3 regions of the Myroides profundi genome follow, and region 1 is predicted to be linked to each of the others. Evidence: riboswitches for the same ligand, from Rfam matches in the RefSeq annotation. Region 1 holds a riboswitch; each other region holds the start of a gene.
What was found. A riboswitch is a leader RNA that binds a small molecule or an ion and turns the genes downstream of it on or off. The one in region 1 is predicted to bind cobalamin.
Positions count from the first base shown of each region.

Region 2: linked by a shared signal. The riboswitch ahead of MPR_RS04615 (acyl-CoA thioesterase) and the one ahead of metE (5-methyltetrahydropteroyltriglutamate--homocysteine S-methyltransferase) in region 1 are both predicted to bind cobalamin.
Region 3: linked by a shared signal. The riboswitch ahead of MPR_RS01630 (TonB-dependent receptor) and the one ahead of metE (5-methyltetrahydropteroyltriglutamate--homocysteine S-methyltransferase) in region 1 are both predicted to bind cobalamin.

Region 1 is NZ_CP010817.1:3,042,901-3,048,140, reverse strand. It holds gene MPR_RS13375 (TolC family protein) at 1-770, shown strand, start outside; gene MPR_RS13370 (hypothetical protein) at 1,312-1,665, shown strand; gene MPR_RS13365 (Lrp/AsnC family transcriptional regulator) at 1,770-2,231, opposite strand; cobalamin riboswitch at 2,392-2,579, shown strand; gene metE (5-methyltetrahydropteroyltriglutamate--homocysteine S-methyltransferase) at 2,759-5,068, shown strand; gene MPR_RS18955 (hypothetical protein) at 5,117-5,240, opposite strand, start outside.
Region 2 is NZ_CP010817.1:1,011,659-1,016,898, reverse strand. It holds gene MPR_RS04630 (hypothetical protein) at 1-677, opposite strand, end outside; gene MPR_RS04625 (hypothetical protein) at 827-1,666, opposite strand; gene MPR_RS04620 (hypothetical protein) at 1,871-2,692, opposite strand; gene MPR_RS04615 (acyl-CoA thioesterase) at 3,505-3,903, opposite strand; cobalamin riboswitch at 4,103-4,295, opposite strand; gene MPR_RS04610 (hypothetical protein) at 4,429-5,240, opposite strand, start outside.
Region 3 is NZ_CP010817.1:359,161-364,400, forward strand. It holds gene MPR_RS01630 (TonB-dependent receptor) at 1-2,054, opposite strand, end outside; cobalamin riboswitch at 2,168-2,348, opposite strand; gene MPR_RS01635 (MepB family protein) at 2,406-2,846, opposite strand; gene MPR_RS01640 (hypothetical protein) at 2,903-3,724, opposite strand; gene MPR_RS01645 (hypothetical protein) at 3,921-4,748, opposite strand.

The DNA of each region.
Region 1 (5,240 bases):
AGTCCAATGTAGTAACTGGTGCGGCTGTGGTACAGAGTGAAGCTAACTACTATGACGCTGAGGCTGCACTACCAGGGGTAAAACGCCAAATCAGAGAAGTAGAGAATGCATTGAATGTTCTATTAGGAAAACCTGTAGGTACAATAGATAGAGCTAACTTAACTGTACAAGAACTACCAATAGAACCAAGTATAGGGATACCTGCACATCTACTAAAGAATAGACCTGATGTGATGGCAGCTGAGTATGAGTTGGCAGCGTATTTTGAAGATGTGAATGCGGCTAAGAGAGCATTCTACCCTTCATTAAATATCACAGGAGGAGCGGGATTCTCTAGTTATGAGTTTAAAGATTGGTTTACATCTACAGGATTGTTTGCTAATATAGCAGGAGGTTTATTACAGCCTATCTTTAATAAAAGACAAAACAAAACAAGATTAGAGATAGCAAAAGCGAGTTATCAGGAGAAAGCATACAACTTCCAAAAAACAATGTTAGTAGCAGGGCAAGAGGTCTCTGATGCACTATATGCTTATGAGATGGCAGGTGAGCAACTGACTATGAGACAACAACAAGTGGATAAGTTAGCCTTAGCTGTTGATTATACGAAGAAGTTATTAGTGTATCATTCTTCAACGAATTATACAGATGTATTGACTTCAGAACAAGCACACCTTTATGCACAATTAGCACATAGTAATGATCAGCTATTAGAATGGCAGGCCATTATTAAGCTTTATAAAGCATTAGGTGGAGGTTGGAGAGAATAATTTTTTCCATTTATATATAGAGTAATGAAAGTGATACTATAGTGTAATCAATCTCTATAGTAGATTATTAATTACTTGACTCAGTCTGTTTATCGACATTTTACTTTTAGATAGTTAATCATCGTGCTAATTTGGGAACTATTTATAAAATTATATTGTGTCAATAGATTGAGTCTTTCTAGACAAATAATCTTTGTCGATTTTTTACTACTTTTTAATTGAGAGAGCCACATCGTGAGATGTGGCTTTTTTTTTGTATAATATTTTAACGTAATAAGGGATTAGTAAATAAGTGATAATGTATTTTTTGATTTGTTTTTTGAGCCCAAAATATTTGTTATGTTGTATAAATGAATTGATTAATATTTGAATAGTAATATGAATTAATTTGACTGTTTTTAAAGGTTATTGTTATTTGGATGAAGTATTATGAAGAAAAACAAAATATAAACATCAAACACAATAATGAACAAAAAAACTAAGATTTTAACCTTATCTATTTTGACTATTCTATTAGCATGTCAAGATAAGAAACACACAGATGAAGGTGATTATACCAAAAGGAACTACTGAGTTAATATTGCCATTTAATGCTGATAAGAAGAATGTAATTCCATGGGATGTTATGACGGTTCTTAAGGCTAATAAAGTTGAAACATTTGAGGCTAGTGAATTAGCAACTCATGTTATAGAATACGGAAAACCGTTTGTGGAAGGAGTTAGCCCTGGAACTCTTAAAACTTTAATAAAAACTAAAGATGGTCAAAACAGTGTGGATTTTGATTGTGAATATACTGGTCTTCATGGTAATATCATTATAGATACAGGTAAATATTATAACTCTAAGATTACTAGTACTCCTGTTCCAACAAAAGTTGAAATATTGAGAAAATAGAAAAAGATAATTGATTTGTTAGGCAGTAAATTTTAGGAATGACTTAGATAAATTTATCTAAGTCATTCTTTTTTTATGTAGTTAGTAAGGGAAATAGGTTAAGGTTAAAAAGAGATATTATGTGTGTTCTTAATTTCTCTCATCACAAAAGAACTATGTGTACTTCCTATACTATCTACCATGGCTAATTTATTAAATACAAAGTCTTGGTAATGCTTCATATCATTAGCATATACTTTTAGGATAAAGTCAAAATCTCCTGATATATTATAACATTCAACGACTTCATCTATAAGCATAATATCTTCAACAAACTTGTTATTGATAAAACGCTCATGTTGTTTGAGTTTAATATTGCAGAATACAATAAAACCTTTATTTAGCTTTTCAGCATCTATTAAAGCAATATATTTTTTGATAAAACCTTCTTTTTCTAGTCGTTTTATTCTCTCAAATACTGGGGTAGCAGATAGGTTTACTTGTTGAGCAATCTCTTTTGTTGTCAGGTTAGAATTATCACACAGTATTCGAAGTAGTTTTAAATCGGTCTCGTCTAGGTTATGCATCAGAATAATATTTTGTTTTAGTGGTACCAAATGTAATGATAATAGAATTAAAATCTTATAAAATAGTTTGTATGGTTATTTATTCTTAATTATGGTTTGTTTGTAATGGTTGTATTCTGTAATTGTATATTTGTTTAGAATTTTAGATTGTTCTTAAAATACTTCATCAAGCGAAAATAGGTTTTACTTAACTGTAGATTAAAAGGGAATCGTGTGAGAATCACGAGCTGTCGCGCAACTGTAAGTAACATTGAATATACTAGTCATATTATGCTCACTGATATAAAATCGGGAAGGGCGATTAGTGTAGTTATAAGTCAGGAGACCTGCCATTTTTGAATTGACAATGCTTTCGCGGTAAAGAGCTATAAGTCAGGTTTGATGCTATGATACACTGTTTCTATATCATGTAGAGATGGTATACTATAGCTATACCTTATCTATTAGAGTTTCCCCACTACCGCGTATTGCATTAAGAAGAGAGAACTTTTTAAGTGATTAATTAACCATTTTAAAAAGTTGTGAAAATGCAAACACAAGTATTAGGCTATCCGCGTATTGGTAGCCAAAGAGAGCTGAAAAAAGCAAATGAACAGTATTGGGCTGAGAAAATTGAAAGAGAAGAGTTAGAACAGGTTGCACAAACTATTCGTTATCAAAATTGGCAATTACAAAAGACAGCAGGTGTCACGTTAATCCCTTCTAATGACTTTTCATTTTATGATCAAGTATTAGATTGGAGTTTAACCTTAGGGGCTATTCCTAAAAGGTATCAACCTCTTCGTACAAATGAAGAACTGTCTTTACTAGATTTATACTTCGCAATGGCTAGAGGGTATCAAAAAGGAGGTTTTGATATTACAGCTATGGAAATGACAAAATGGTTCGATACTAACTATCACTATATCGTACCAGAGTTTTATAAAGGACAACAGTTTGAATTAACTTCACTAAAGGTAGTAGATGAATATAAAGAAGCCAAAAAGATTGGTATAGAGACGAAGCCTGTTATCTTAGGGCTTGTTTCTTATTTATTATTAGGTAAGGCAAAAGAACAAGACTTTAATGTATTGAGCTTAGCAGATAGTTTATTACCAGTATATATTGAAATAATAAAACGTCTGACAGATGAAGGAGTTCAATATATTCAAATTGACGAACCTTTTCTAGTTCTTGATTTAACAGAAGAACAGAAAACTGCAATTACATCGTTTTACAATACGATACAATCTACTTTTCCAGATCTTAAAGTAATTGTAGCTACTTATTTTGGAGGGCTAGAAGATAATACTTCCTTGGCAGTAGCTTTACCTGTAGAAGTATTACATATTGATCTAGTGCGTAATGAAGAGCAGCTAGAAGAGATACTTAATAAGGCTCCGTCTAGTTTAAAGTTGTCACTAGGTGTGGTGGATGGTCGTAATATCTGGAAGAATGATTATGAACAATCATTAACATTGATAGATAAAGCTATTGAGCGAAGAGGGAAAGAGACAATCATCATAGCAACATCGTGTTCTTTACTTCACAGTCCTATTGATTTAGAAGGGGAGGTGAAATTAACATCAGAAATCAAGCAATGGCTTGCTTTTGCTAAACAAAAGGTTCAGGAAGTAGTAGATTTAGCTAAGTTAGCGAGTGTTGTAGATAGAGAGAGTGTATCAGTTTATCAAGAGAATAAAATAGCTCAACACAATAAAAGTACATCTGCATTAATACATCATGAAGCAGTCAAAAAACGTGTACAAGGAATTACAGAACAGGATGCACAACGAAAAGCTCCGTTTAGTACAAGACAACCCTTACAACATAAAGCATTAGACCTTCCTTTATTTCCAACAACAACAATCGGTTCATTCCCACAGACGACAGAAGTAAGACAGTGGAGAGCTAAGTTTAAAAAAGGAGAGCTTACAGAGCAACAGTATGAAGATTTATTAAAACAAGAGACGGCTAGAGCTATACAGTGGCAAGAAGAAATAGGGCTAGATGTATTAGTACATGGAGAGTTTGAACGCAATGACATGGTGGAGTACTTCGGAGAACAGTTAGAAGGATTTACTTTTACTCAGAATGGTTGGGTACAGAGTTATGGAAGTAGATGTGTGAAACCTCCTGTTATTTATGGAGATGTGTATCGCAGTAAGCCATTAACAGTATTTTGGTCTGCTTATGCTCAGTCATTGACTAAACAAAAAGTAAAAGGAATGTTGACAGGGCCAGTGACGATATTACAGTGGTCTTTTGTACGAAATGATATCCCAAGGTCTGAGACTTGTACTCAAATAGCTTTAGCAATTAGAGATGAAGTAGTAGATTTAGAAAGTGCTAATATTGAAATCATCCAGATTGATGAGCCTGCGATAAGAGAAGGTTTACCATTGCGTAAAGCAGCATGGGATGGTTATTTGGATTGGGCTGTAAGAGCATTTAGAATTTCTGCATCAGGAGTGAAGAATGAGACACAGATTCATACTCATATGTGTTATTCTGAGTTTAACGATATTATACAGCATATTGCAGCTATGGATGCAGATGTGATTACGATAGAGTGTTCTCGTTCACAGATGGATTTATTAGATGCTTTTGCAGCATTTAAATACCCAAATGAGATTGGGCCGGGAGTATATGATATTCACTCTCCACGTGTACCTACAGAAGAAGAAATGTTGTATTTAATTAAAAAGGCAGAAAACTATATACCAACTAAGCAATTATGGGTAAACCCTGACTGTGGATTAAAAACGCGTCATTGGGAAGAGACTGAAAAAGCGCTTATAGCGATGGTGAATGTCTCTAAAAAACTGAGAGAAGAAAGTTTAGTAGAAGCTATTTAATAGAATAAGGCTCTTGTTGATCAACAAGAGCCTTATTTATTATTTTAGTTAGAAAGATAGACGAATGATTCTATCTAATTTATCCCTGTCTATATGAGGAGAAAATTCATTGTATAATTCATGCTTAAGTAGTGATACGATAGCAAAGAAATCTGAAGTAAGCGTTAAGTAG
Region 2 (5,240 bases), 2.0 Mb from region 1:
GAACTATAATTTCTAGGAAAATCTAATGCCAGATTCCACTTTTGAGCTTTATAATCAGATTCAATATTTACTAATATATAATTAGGCACAGAACCATTCTTAGTATAAATAGTATTAGTTATTTTTGCCTTCACTTTTTCAGATAAATCTATCATTTTATCCTTTGGAAACTTAAATCTAGTATATAACAAACAACCATCAGTATTAATAACTTTTCCATCTTTAGAATAGCATTTAATCACTTTTTCTTTATTTACAGTTGTAATCTCTTCTATCAATCCATCCAACAAAAATTGCTTAGTAACAAGTGTAGAACCCTTTTCTTTTTTATTAAGATAGGTTACAACCCTATCCATATAAAGAGTTTCTTCTTTAGTATTTAAATCTCTCTTATATATTTTTGATTTAAACTCATACTTATTATCAGCTAATACACTACCTATATAGACCACTCTATTTGTCCAAGAACGAGTAGAATCAACCTCAAATCCACCGTTGAAATAGCGTGTAAAAGTTATATTCTCATTCTTTTTTAGAATACTCTTAATAATATCATTCCCCGTAAATTTCATTCGACTCTGTCTAAGGGCACTTCCGCCTGGTGTAGTCTGACTATAACCAAGTGAAGATATAACTATAGCTACAAATAATAGCGTTGATTTAAATAATACTTTCATTGAGGTGTGGTTTAATATTTTACATATAAAATCAAAACTAGAAAGTCCACTCCGTATATCCTAGACATTATCTGACAAAACGGATAAAACTTTAACTTATTATTAATATTTTATACAAAACTTACATTCTATCATTTAACACACTATAACTATCCATGGTGCGCTATAAATGTCAAAGGAATAGTATAGTTACGATTATAGAAATTACCGTATAAATCTTTATTAAAGTGATACTCTTCTATTTTTAAACTATTTAGGGCATTAAGAATATTAATCACTAAACCCGAGTACAAATGATTACTCACTTTATAGTCTTCAGGAAAAGAAAATGTTACAAACCATTTCTTACTTAGATAATCCGCTTCTATATTCAGTAAGATGTAAGAAGGTATTTTTCCTTTAGAACTATACAGAAGATTCTGTATTCCCTGTTTTACATCTATAGATAAAGCCTCAAACTTATGTCCTGGAAATTTAGAATAACTATATAGCAGACATCCCTTATCGTTTAACTTAGCTCCATTTTTATCATAACAGCCAATAGTCTCCTTCCCTTTATCACTCTTATACTCTTCTACTAGTCCCCCTTTTAAGAATTGCTTTCTTATGTAGACCTGTTTCTTTCCTTTCTTATCTAATAAAGTTCTTTTGCTTTCTTCCTCTTTAACTAATTTTCTTGTTTCTATATCAAGCTTATAAGTCTTAGTCATTAGTAAATACTGATTATCCTTTAGGCTTTTCCCTGTATACTTCACTACTCTGTCCCACGTAGATACAGAATCTACAGCATTAATACTGTTAAAGTATCTAGTAAACAATGTATCTTTCTCTTGCTTATTTAACTCTTTTACAATATCATATCCACTTAAAAGCTGCCTATTAATTATAAGCGCATCAGAAGCTGGTCCCCCCTGACCATATCCTAATACTGAAATTAAAAAAAGTATTAACGCCGTTATTCTATTTAATTGCATTTGTCTCATTATCATATCTATTTCTTTATTCTATAATTTAATATTATATAACTATAAATGTATTTTTCCACTTCCTCATTATCTGAAGATTTGTTATTCAAGATTACTCTTATTTTAAATGACTTACCACCTAGATGACTATTACTATTTTTTTAGATCATTCCTTCTTCAAAACATTATATTTTCAATAATCTAAAGTCCTTTAGTCTATAACTACTTCTATCTACTAAAAGATAATGGGATAAACATAGTTCTATTATAATAATTACCATTAATATCTTTATCAAAATGATATTCTTCTAGTTTCTCATTATTTAATACATGGGCTATAGCAGCTACTAGACTTGTATGCATATCAGAACCTAACTTATACTCTTTAGGAAAGTCTAAAGCTAGATTCCAACGCTGACTCTCGTAATCTGCTTCAATTGCTAACACCATATAACGAGGTAACTTACCTTTACTGTTGCTAATTAAATTAGTTATTGTTTTTTGTAGATTGCGTTGAAGCTTTTCTATTTTTTCAACTGGGAAAGGTGTCTGAGAATAGCGAAGACATCCCGTTTCATTCAACACATTCCCTACCTTATCTATACATTTGACAGTGTATTGTTTATTCTGATGAACTATTTCTTCTACTAGCCCGTCTAATAGATATCTTCTATTCAATATATAAACAGCATCTGATTTATTCTGATGATATATCTTCTCACTTTCAGTATTTAACTTTAGCTCCTTCGAATTCTTTTCTTTAAGCATACTCTGGGCAGACATTTTATATTTATTATCGTCCAGTTTTTCTCCTGTATACGTTACTTCCTCTTTCCATAAACGCGTAGAGTCTACTAAGAAGCTGCTTAAATAATGTCTCGTAAAAACCGTATCTCTTCCCGTTTTTAATAAATCTTGAATAACATCATTGCCACGATATACCTCAACACTATTATACTGCTTTGCGTTCCTTTTCTTTTTTTGACCATATACAGTCATAGTTGTTGTAGTTAATACTACAGCTAATACAATTTTTAATAATCCTCTCATGTGTGATGTCTATTGGGTTTTTACAAGTGAATCCAAAACTATAAAGTCCATTTCTAAAATCCTAGACATTCTCTGACAGATTCACTACTTCTCAAATTTATTTTAACCTTATATCCAAGGAGAATACATGGTTAATAAAAGGATACTTCTTCGACTAATGACCTCTTTTGCCCACTAAATACGGGTTATTGTCCACGAACTGTCGAAGGAATTGCATTCAAACTACTGTTTATAAGGCTTTAAGGGGATATAAAGAAAGTGTTCATTCTACACAAAAAACAAACAAATCACTGTAAACCAACATATTAAACAAAAATCACTCTTAAAAAAAATGTCATCTTTTTTTTCAAAAAGAGCTAATTATAGGTCTTTACAGAGCTAATTATCAAAAAAAAGGAAGTATAATCTATAAAAACTCGTTATAAAAGGTCAATTTTTGAATCAAAAAGTAAAAAAAAGAGTTGATTATTTTTATGATGATACCTCTTATAAAAAGTTTATTAATGGAGTTAGATATCTATAATAAGGCCAATGTTTAGATCTCAAAGACTAGATTAAACCCAGAATAAGCGTTAGCCAAATACTACAAAGCAATTCTACTTCATATCTCTTTCATTAGCTCTAAAACCATACTATAGTATGCTTGTATCACTAATTCAGAGCTATTTTGTATAATTACTTTTCGTTTATCTGTCTATCACTGATTCTGGGTTAAAAGGAGTCAAAAAAAATGGGGATAGACACTAACCTGTCTATCCCCCTACCAAAAACTAAAAAATGTAAGATGCTTACAAAATTTACTTGTATAAAACCTAGTCTAATATAGATATCGGTTTGAAATTATCATTTAATGCTACGAGCGTAAATACTCCTGTCACTACTTGGATGCGTTCATCCTCTCTCATCTTCTCTCTGTACACATTGACACGGATGCGAATACTCGTATTCCCGATAGACTCTACCTCACCTACCATCTCTACTAATGAGCCAGCTGGTATCGGCTTTCTGAAGTCAATCTTATCACTACTAACAATCACAAAGTTCTTTCTACAAAAACGAGTAGCAGTCATAAATGCTGTCTCTGTCATCATCATGATTACTCGTCCACCGAACATGGTATTATGATGATTAGTAGTATCTGGGAATACTACCTTAAAGACACTAGTGATTGCCTTCGATTTTCGTTCTTCTATCTCTGCTTCTATTAACATAGTTATATTCGTTAATCCTACAGTATTCAGAAATACTATAGACTAGATAGAAATCTATCAAACTGCTATTCGAAAAAATGATTTGGAATTAAATGAAAAGATACAATGCGCTCATCCTAGATTATACTGACTATAATCTCATGGATTAAATAATAAACACATTCCAACTTGACATAAAGCTCTAAACCGCGAAAGCATAGTCTATAAACAGAATTAGGCAGGTCTCCTGACTTGTAACTATTTTTTATCGTCCTTCCCATTACTTAAGTAATAACAGTGGATCACTTGGATAAAAAATTAATGAGTTACTTACAGTTGCGCGACAGTTCGTGATTCTCACACGATTCCCTTTTCATATACAACTAAGTATAACCTATTTCTATGGAATTAATACTGTATTATTTTCTAATACTGTGGCGAAGATAGTAATTCTTTTGAAACATCCAACACATTTTAATCAAACAAAGCCACATAAACTAAGAAGTCTATGTGGCTTTTATCATTGGATAAGTCAATATATCTAAGTTAAACTATTTTCTTCTTTGCCCAATTTAGGACATCTATATAGAGAATACTTCTCACATAAAATCTATTCGTATAGAGCTCTTCAGTTTCTTTTACAAATCGCTCTAACACAAGCTTCTGATCTTTAACCGATGCTCCTAATAGTCCTTCGAATAGACTCATAAAGGTATCGTGTATCTGTGTTTTATTTTTCATCTTTTTCATCAAGGCTCTATTGGCTTTAATAAAGTCTTCATAATGCTGATCTTTCCCTGACTCATACTGTGCCATTAGAGATAAAATACGAGTATGAAATAGTAAATCTTCCTGTACAGAGTAGTCAGAATTCTTCAGAATTCGTTCTGTATAGGCAAGAGAATCATCATATTTCTTGTATCCGAAATACAAAGAAGCTACTTTAAAATATAGAATATGGAAGTGATGCTCATCGATCATATTCACATATTCATTAAGTCCACGCTGTAATTGCTTTACGAAAAGTAGACTTCCATTATAAGTCTGTTGTATAAACTCTATATTCAGCTTATTACTAAACTGCAATAAGAATCGCTGAGAATCTATATTCATAGACTGAGGGAAGCTCTCTAAAGCCAATTGTTCTTCTAATTTAGCATTCCAATAGATATATTTATCTACAGATTTAAACAACAATAAGATTTTAAATAAATAAGAGTTCCCTTTTAAATACCATATAGGATGACTCTGTATCATCTTAGGATGCTCATAGAATAGTGTTACCCATAGCTTAGCATATTTATAAGCGTTGTGATAATCTTGGATTAGAAAACATAACCACACATGCGCTTTAAAGT
Region 3 (5,240 bases), 1.4 Mb from region 1:
AAAGTGAAACGGAAGTTACGTCCTGGCATTGGGAAGTTGCTCACAACTTCATAATATTGATTAGCAATATTATTAGCCTCTATGCTTGCTTTAAAGTGATATTGTCTCCACTGAAAACTTTTAAGTAAGGAAATATCATGCGTATACCAAGGCTGTATTTCATTTCGCTTGATATTGTTTTTATTACCATTGTAACGTTCTCCTACATAAATAAAACTATAGTTAAGCCCCCAATCTCTATAGTCTAGACTGACAATAGAAGATCCTGAATGCCATGGAGCATAAGGTATCTGATCTCCGTAATAAGAAGGCTTGCCATATAGCGTTTTACTCTTGTCTTTGGCAACCGTATATTCATAAGTTAGGTTTACTCCTAACTTTAAGTCTTCCATGATTTTTAGGGTAGTTCCTAAGTTAGTTTCTATTCCGTAGTTTTCTACCTTTCCTAGGTTAGTCATCATCCATCTCATCATACTAGAAGTAGGAGTAGCGATAATCTTATCTGTAATATTAGCATAATAAGACTCAACAGACAGATGTACTTCTTCAAAAAGAGACTGTTGAAACTGTTTGTTATAAGTAAAACCTAAGTTAACCTGTCTAGATGCTTCAGGCTTTAAGTTCGCTGTACCTAATTGAGTATAATAAAGATCATTGAATGTAGGTAGTCTATAAATATACTTATAGAATGAATGAATGACTAAGTCCTCATTATCCCATGGTTTATAGCTTAGGAACACAGAAGGTGCCCAAAACTGACGATCAGGTGCTTCAAAGTTATAACGTACTTTCTCTTTTGTAAATGTTCCTAGTATATTAGCCTGAGCCTTTACTTTACCTAGGTTTACGGATGTAGCAAGTGAAGTCAAGAATGTATAGCGCTCAGGATAAGAGAACGGAGTTCCTTGTCCCTTACGTGTTGCGTTTAACTTATTGTATTGTAAATCTGTAGATAAGGAAACATCCCATATATCTGTAAGCTTGTATAGGTGTGCTGCAGATAGATAATATTCTTGTTGAAAATAGGTATTGTCAAACTGTGGATTGTAAGTTACCTCTTCTCCTTCGAAGCCTACCGTCTTACGAGATAAGTAATGCATCTCATCATAAGCATATTTCCCTTTGAGTTGGAATTGATACCTATCAGAAACAAATCTAGTCCATTCTCCTTGTGCCATGAAGTTTTTGTCTTGTTGGCGTTCATTGATGTTTTCTGTTTCAAGAGTGACATCACTTTTTTTGATTACAGCACCAGGTAACCCTCTGTCAGATTGATAGTAATATAAATTAGCTTGCCAAGTATCTTTATCTGTTTTTCCAAACCATGTATTCTCTATTCGATAAGCCTCTATATCACTATTCTTTCTATGACCAATAGTATCATAAGCTACAGAACCATCTATATTATGGCGTTTTTGTCTGAATTTATAATCTCCATTAGAATAGATATACTCAGCACTGATAGAGGTACTAATATTGTTGTTTACTTTGATATCTGTACGTACAGAAGGATTGACTAATTGGATAGAACCAGCCTTGTATTTAGCTGATATATTTACGTCTTTTCCTTCTTGGAAGACAGGTTTTTTAGTTTGTAGATATACAGTAGAAGCAGATGCAAACTCTTTAGCAGATTGGAAAATAGCACTGCGTTGACCATTGTATAGTTTTACAGTCTCGATATTGTCTAAGGAGAACTTACCTAAGTCTACGATTCCATTCTGTGCATTGCCTACTTGTACCCCGTTATAAAATACTCCTACGTGATGAGTACCCATATTACGAACGTCTACTGTCTTTAGTCCTCCCATACCACCATAATCTTTGATCTTCACTCCTGCGAAGTATCGTAGAGCATCAGCTACACTATAACTATTAAGACGTTGAAGTTTAGCTCCGTCTAGTGTCTGTACAGGTATAAGATCTCGAAAGACTTCTTTTTGTATCACGATCTCATTTAGAGCAGTGATACTGTCTTTAGGGGTCTGTGCATATATAGCAGTATTCGCTATACATAACGCAGTGGTTAGTACTAGTAATTTTGTTTTTGTCATATTAGTTTTTGGCTAGTTGATTTTGACATTTGGAGTAGATATAAATGCGTCAAAATCATTGTTGCCAATGACTATATCATAGAACGCCTTATGTTTCATCCCCCGAAAACATCAAAACTTATTTTAGAATGGCAGGTATTCTGACTTGCTCATAACGAATATCCTTCCCATCTATGCGACAGTGGATAGCTAGATTCGTTACTATTTATGAGCTTACAGCAGCGGGTCTGTTTAGGATTTTCACCTAATTCCCTTTTTCGTATCACAATGATAACCAGTCTCGTTACAAATATATAAAAAAAGCTTAATGGAATGTATTTATTCTGTTAATGGTATTTTATTATAGAATCTTTAAAAATTATTCCAAAAAGGCAGATGAGATTGAAAAGTCTTTAAAGCTTGCTTGTTCATCTCCGTTTCTAAAATAGGATAGACACGCATTCCTCTTTTGCCTTCTTTTTGTTCAGTAGAGATGATATGAAGCCTAGCTAATTCTTCTTTTGGGTATAGAAAGTATCCTTGTTGAGTAGCGATAATAAAATAGTCAAAATCATCTGTGATATGATAAGGAATAGTCTTCCCATCATGATCACGTTGCCAAATGGCTACGAAATAGCCTACCTTTTTGGGTGTTATTTTAGCTTCTCTATATATAACTTTTTTATTGTTGAAATAGAAAGTACAGGCATTGTAGTCATTTTTTTCTGTACTCCATTGGATATCTGAGATACTAGTGGTTATGCTGTTTACTAATATTTTATTTAGTTGCTTTTGATAATTATGAAGTAGCATTTAAGGATGTTTATAAATGAATGGTATTAGAATGTTTTAAGTCCTTTTATTCTGTATTATTTTTCTACTGTAAGTGTTTTATAGTTAAAAAACTCTTCAATTATATATTCGTTGTGATTTATCGTCTTAGTATATGTTGGATAATTATTCTTATTGTATTGGTATTCCTTAGTCTCTAAGGGGTAAACGAAACTTTTACTTGTCTTTATATTGTTAGACGGGTTATAGTTGTATATAATAGGCGAGAATGCAGTACGATATTCTAATACGGATAAATTTATAGGCATATCCTTAAAAGGATTAGGTGCTTCATCATATGTGAATTCTTCACTTGGGAAAGTAGACTCCTCTAATTTGACACTGGTTACATTGCCTTTTGTGTCATAGAAGTATTCTATGTTACTTTTATTTTCTGAAGCTATAGGATATACATAGTAAATTTGATTATTACTATTCGTTTTGTATTCATAGCTAGAGTTGCTGTACTTATTTGAAATTACTTTAGTTAAGATTCCTTTGTCATTGTATACTAAAGCATCATCTTCTTTGATTTTTCCTAGTGAATCTTTTTCCACTAAATGAAGAAGCTTGTTAGAGGTATTATAAGTATAATTTGTTTCTGACTTATTTAGATAGAATAACTTTTCATATCCTTTTTTCTTAAAATAATCTACAGTATTATGTTTTATTACATTGCCATTATTATTGTATTCAAAAGTTATTTCAGAGATTAAAATATTGTTGTTTTCTGTTTTAATCTTTTTGTAATATTCTAATACAGTGACTGTTTTGTTGTTCTCAGTTGTATTGTCTGAGGAGCAACTACTTATGCTTATAGCAACTAATAAATAAGTAAAAAAAGTAATATTTCTAATCATAATTTGTAAGTGTTTAGTAAGTCTTAAAGATATACTTTTGTTTGATTACACTTATAGGTAATATGATATTCTCTCAACTTTTTAAGTTATGAATAGAAAAATTGAGTAAACTTACTAGTTTTAAGGAGGATAATATTGATAAGAGAATGTTGTATATATATGATTATTGAAATTGAATTTGTATGAATTATAGCTATTATTTCGTTTTAATTATCTCTATATCTTTATAAGAGAACTCTTCTTTAACAACTCCATTGTTATTTGTAGTAATGCTTTTTTTAGGGTATTTATTCTTGTTATACTCATACTCTACATTTCCTTTTGTGGTGTTATTTTGATTATAAGTAGTCACATTATTAATAGGTTTGTAGTAATACATGATATCAAAAGCTGTTGTTTTTTGAAAATGTAGAGGAACATTGACAGGCATATTCTTAAAAGGGTTGGGATTGTTATCATAAGTATAAGCCTCTACAATGTTAGCATTGTCTATCATAAATGTATTAGCTAGGTTGCCGTTACTGTCATATTTAAAGTTAGTGGTGGTGTTAATATCAGTGGCTGTTATTATTTGTTTTTTGTTATTATGAGTGAAGAGCAGTTCATTATCATAATCTAGATCAGAACTTTTAATCATCTGTCCTTTATTATCGTATTCGAAGACGAAGTTTTTAATCATCTTACCTTTGTCATTGACTTCTTTGATCTGAGTAAGTTGGTTGTGATTGTCATAGTAATACGAACATTCAGTTTTAGAACTTAATACTAATTGATTGTTTCTTATAGCTTCATAGGTCATGTAATGATTAGTTACTTTACCTTGACTGTCATAGGCAAACTTTACCTTGTAAGAATCATTACCATCTTTAAAGGTATCTATATTAGTATAAATATCTAATACAGTTGTTTTTTCTTTTCCTGAATCGATGGTGCCTTCTTCATTAGAATTGTTACTATCAGAACTACATCCTATAGTTGTAAATACTAATAAAGTACTTAAAATGTTAGTTATAGCTTTTTTCATGGAATGAATATTAGTGGTACAAAATTATTAAAATATATATTTATTTGATAGTTTTTTTTACTTTTAGTTTGTTGTTATTTAGTGATTTACGATAAATTTGTTAATAGGAGTTGTCGGTATTAGAAATAAAAAATAAAGCAGTTTTTACTTCAAAATAGTTATAATAATAATTGTATTACCTTAATGTATGGTCAGCAATATGTTAAAGCAAAATAGGTTTTATTAATACAGCTGCTTTTGACTTTGTTGTTTATAAATGAGATATGTACGCTCAGCTTGCACTTTCTTGGGGATTCCTAGGAGATTTCTAGGGGTTTTCTTGCCCAGAAGGTACTTTTGTCGAAGAAAGGTGCAAGGAACCCTCAAGCAATCCCCTAGCAAATTAAACGAAAACGATAATTAGTTTAAAAATAAACACTAATAAGAAATAGCTCTTTTATGTACTTATTTTTAAAATAATGATGTGAATATTTGTTTTTCTAAGCAAGTGTT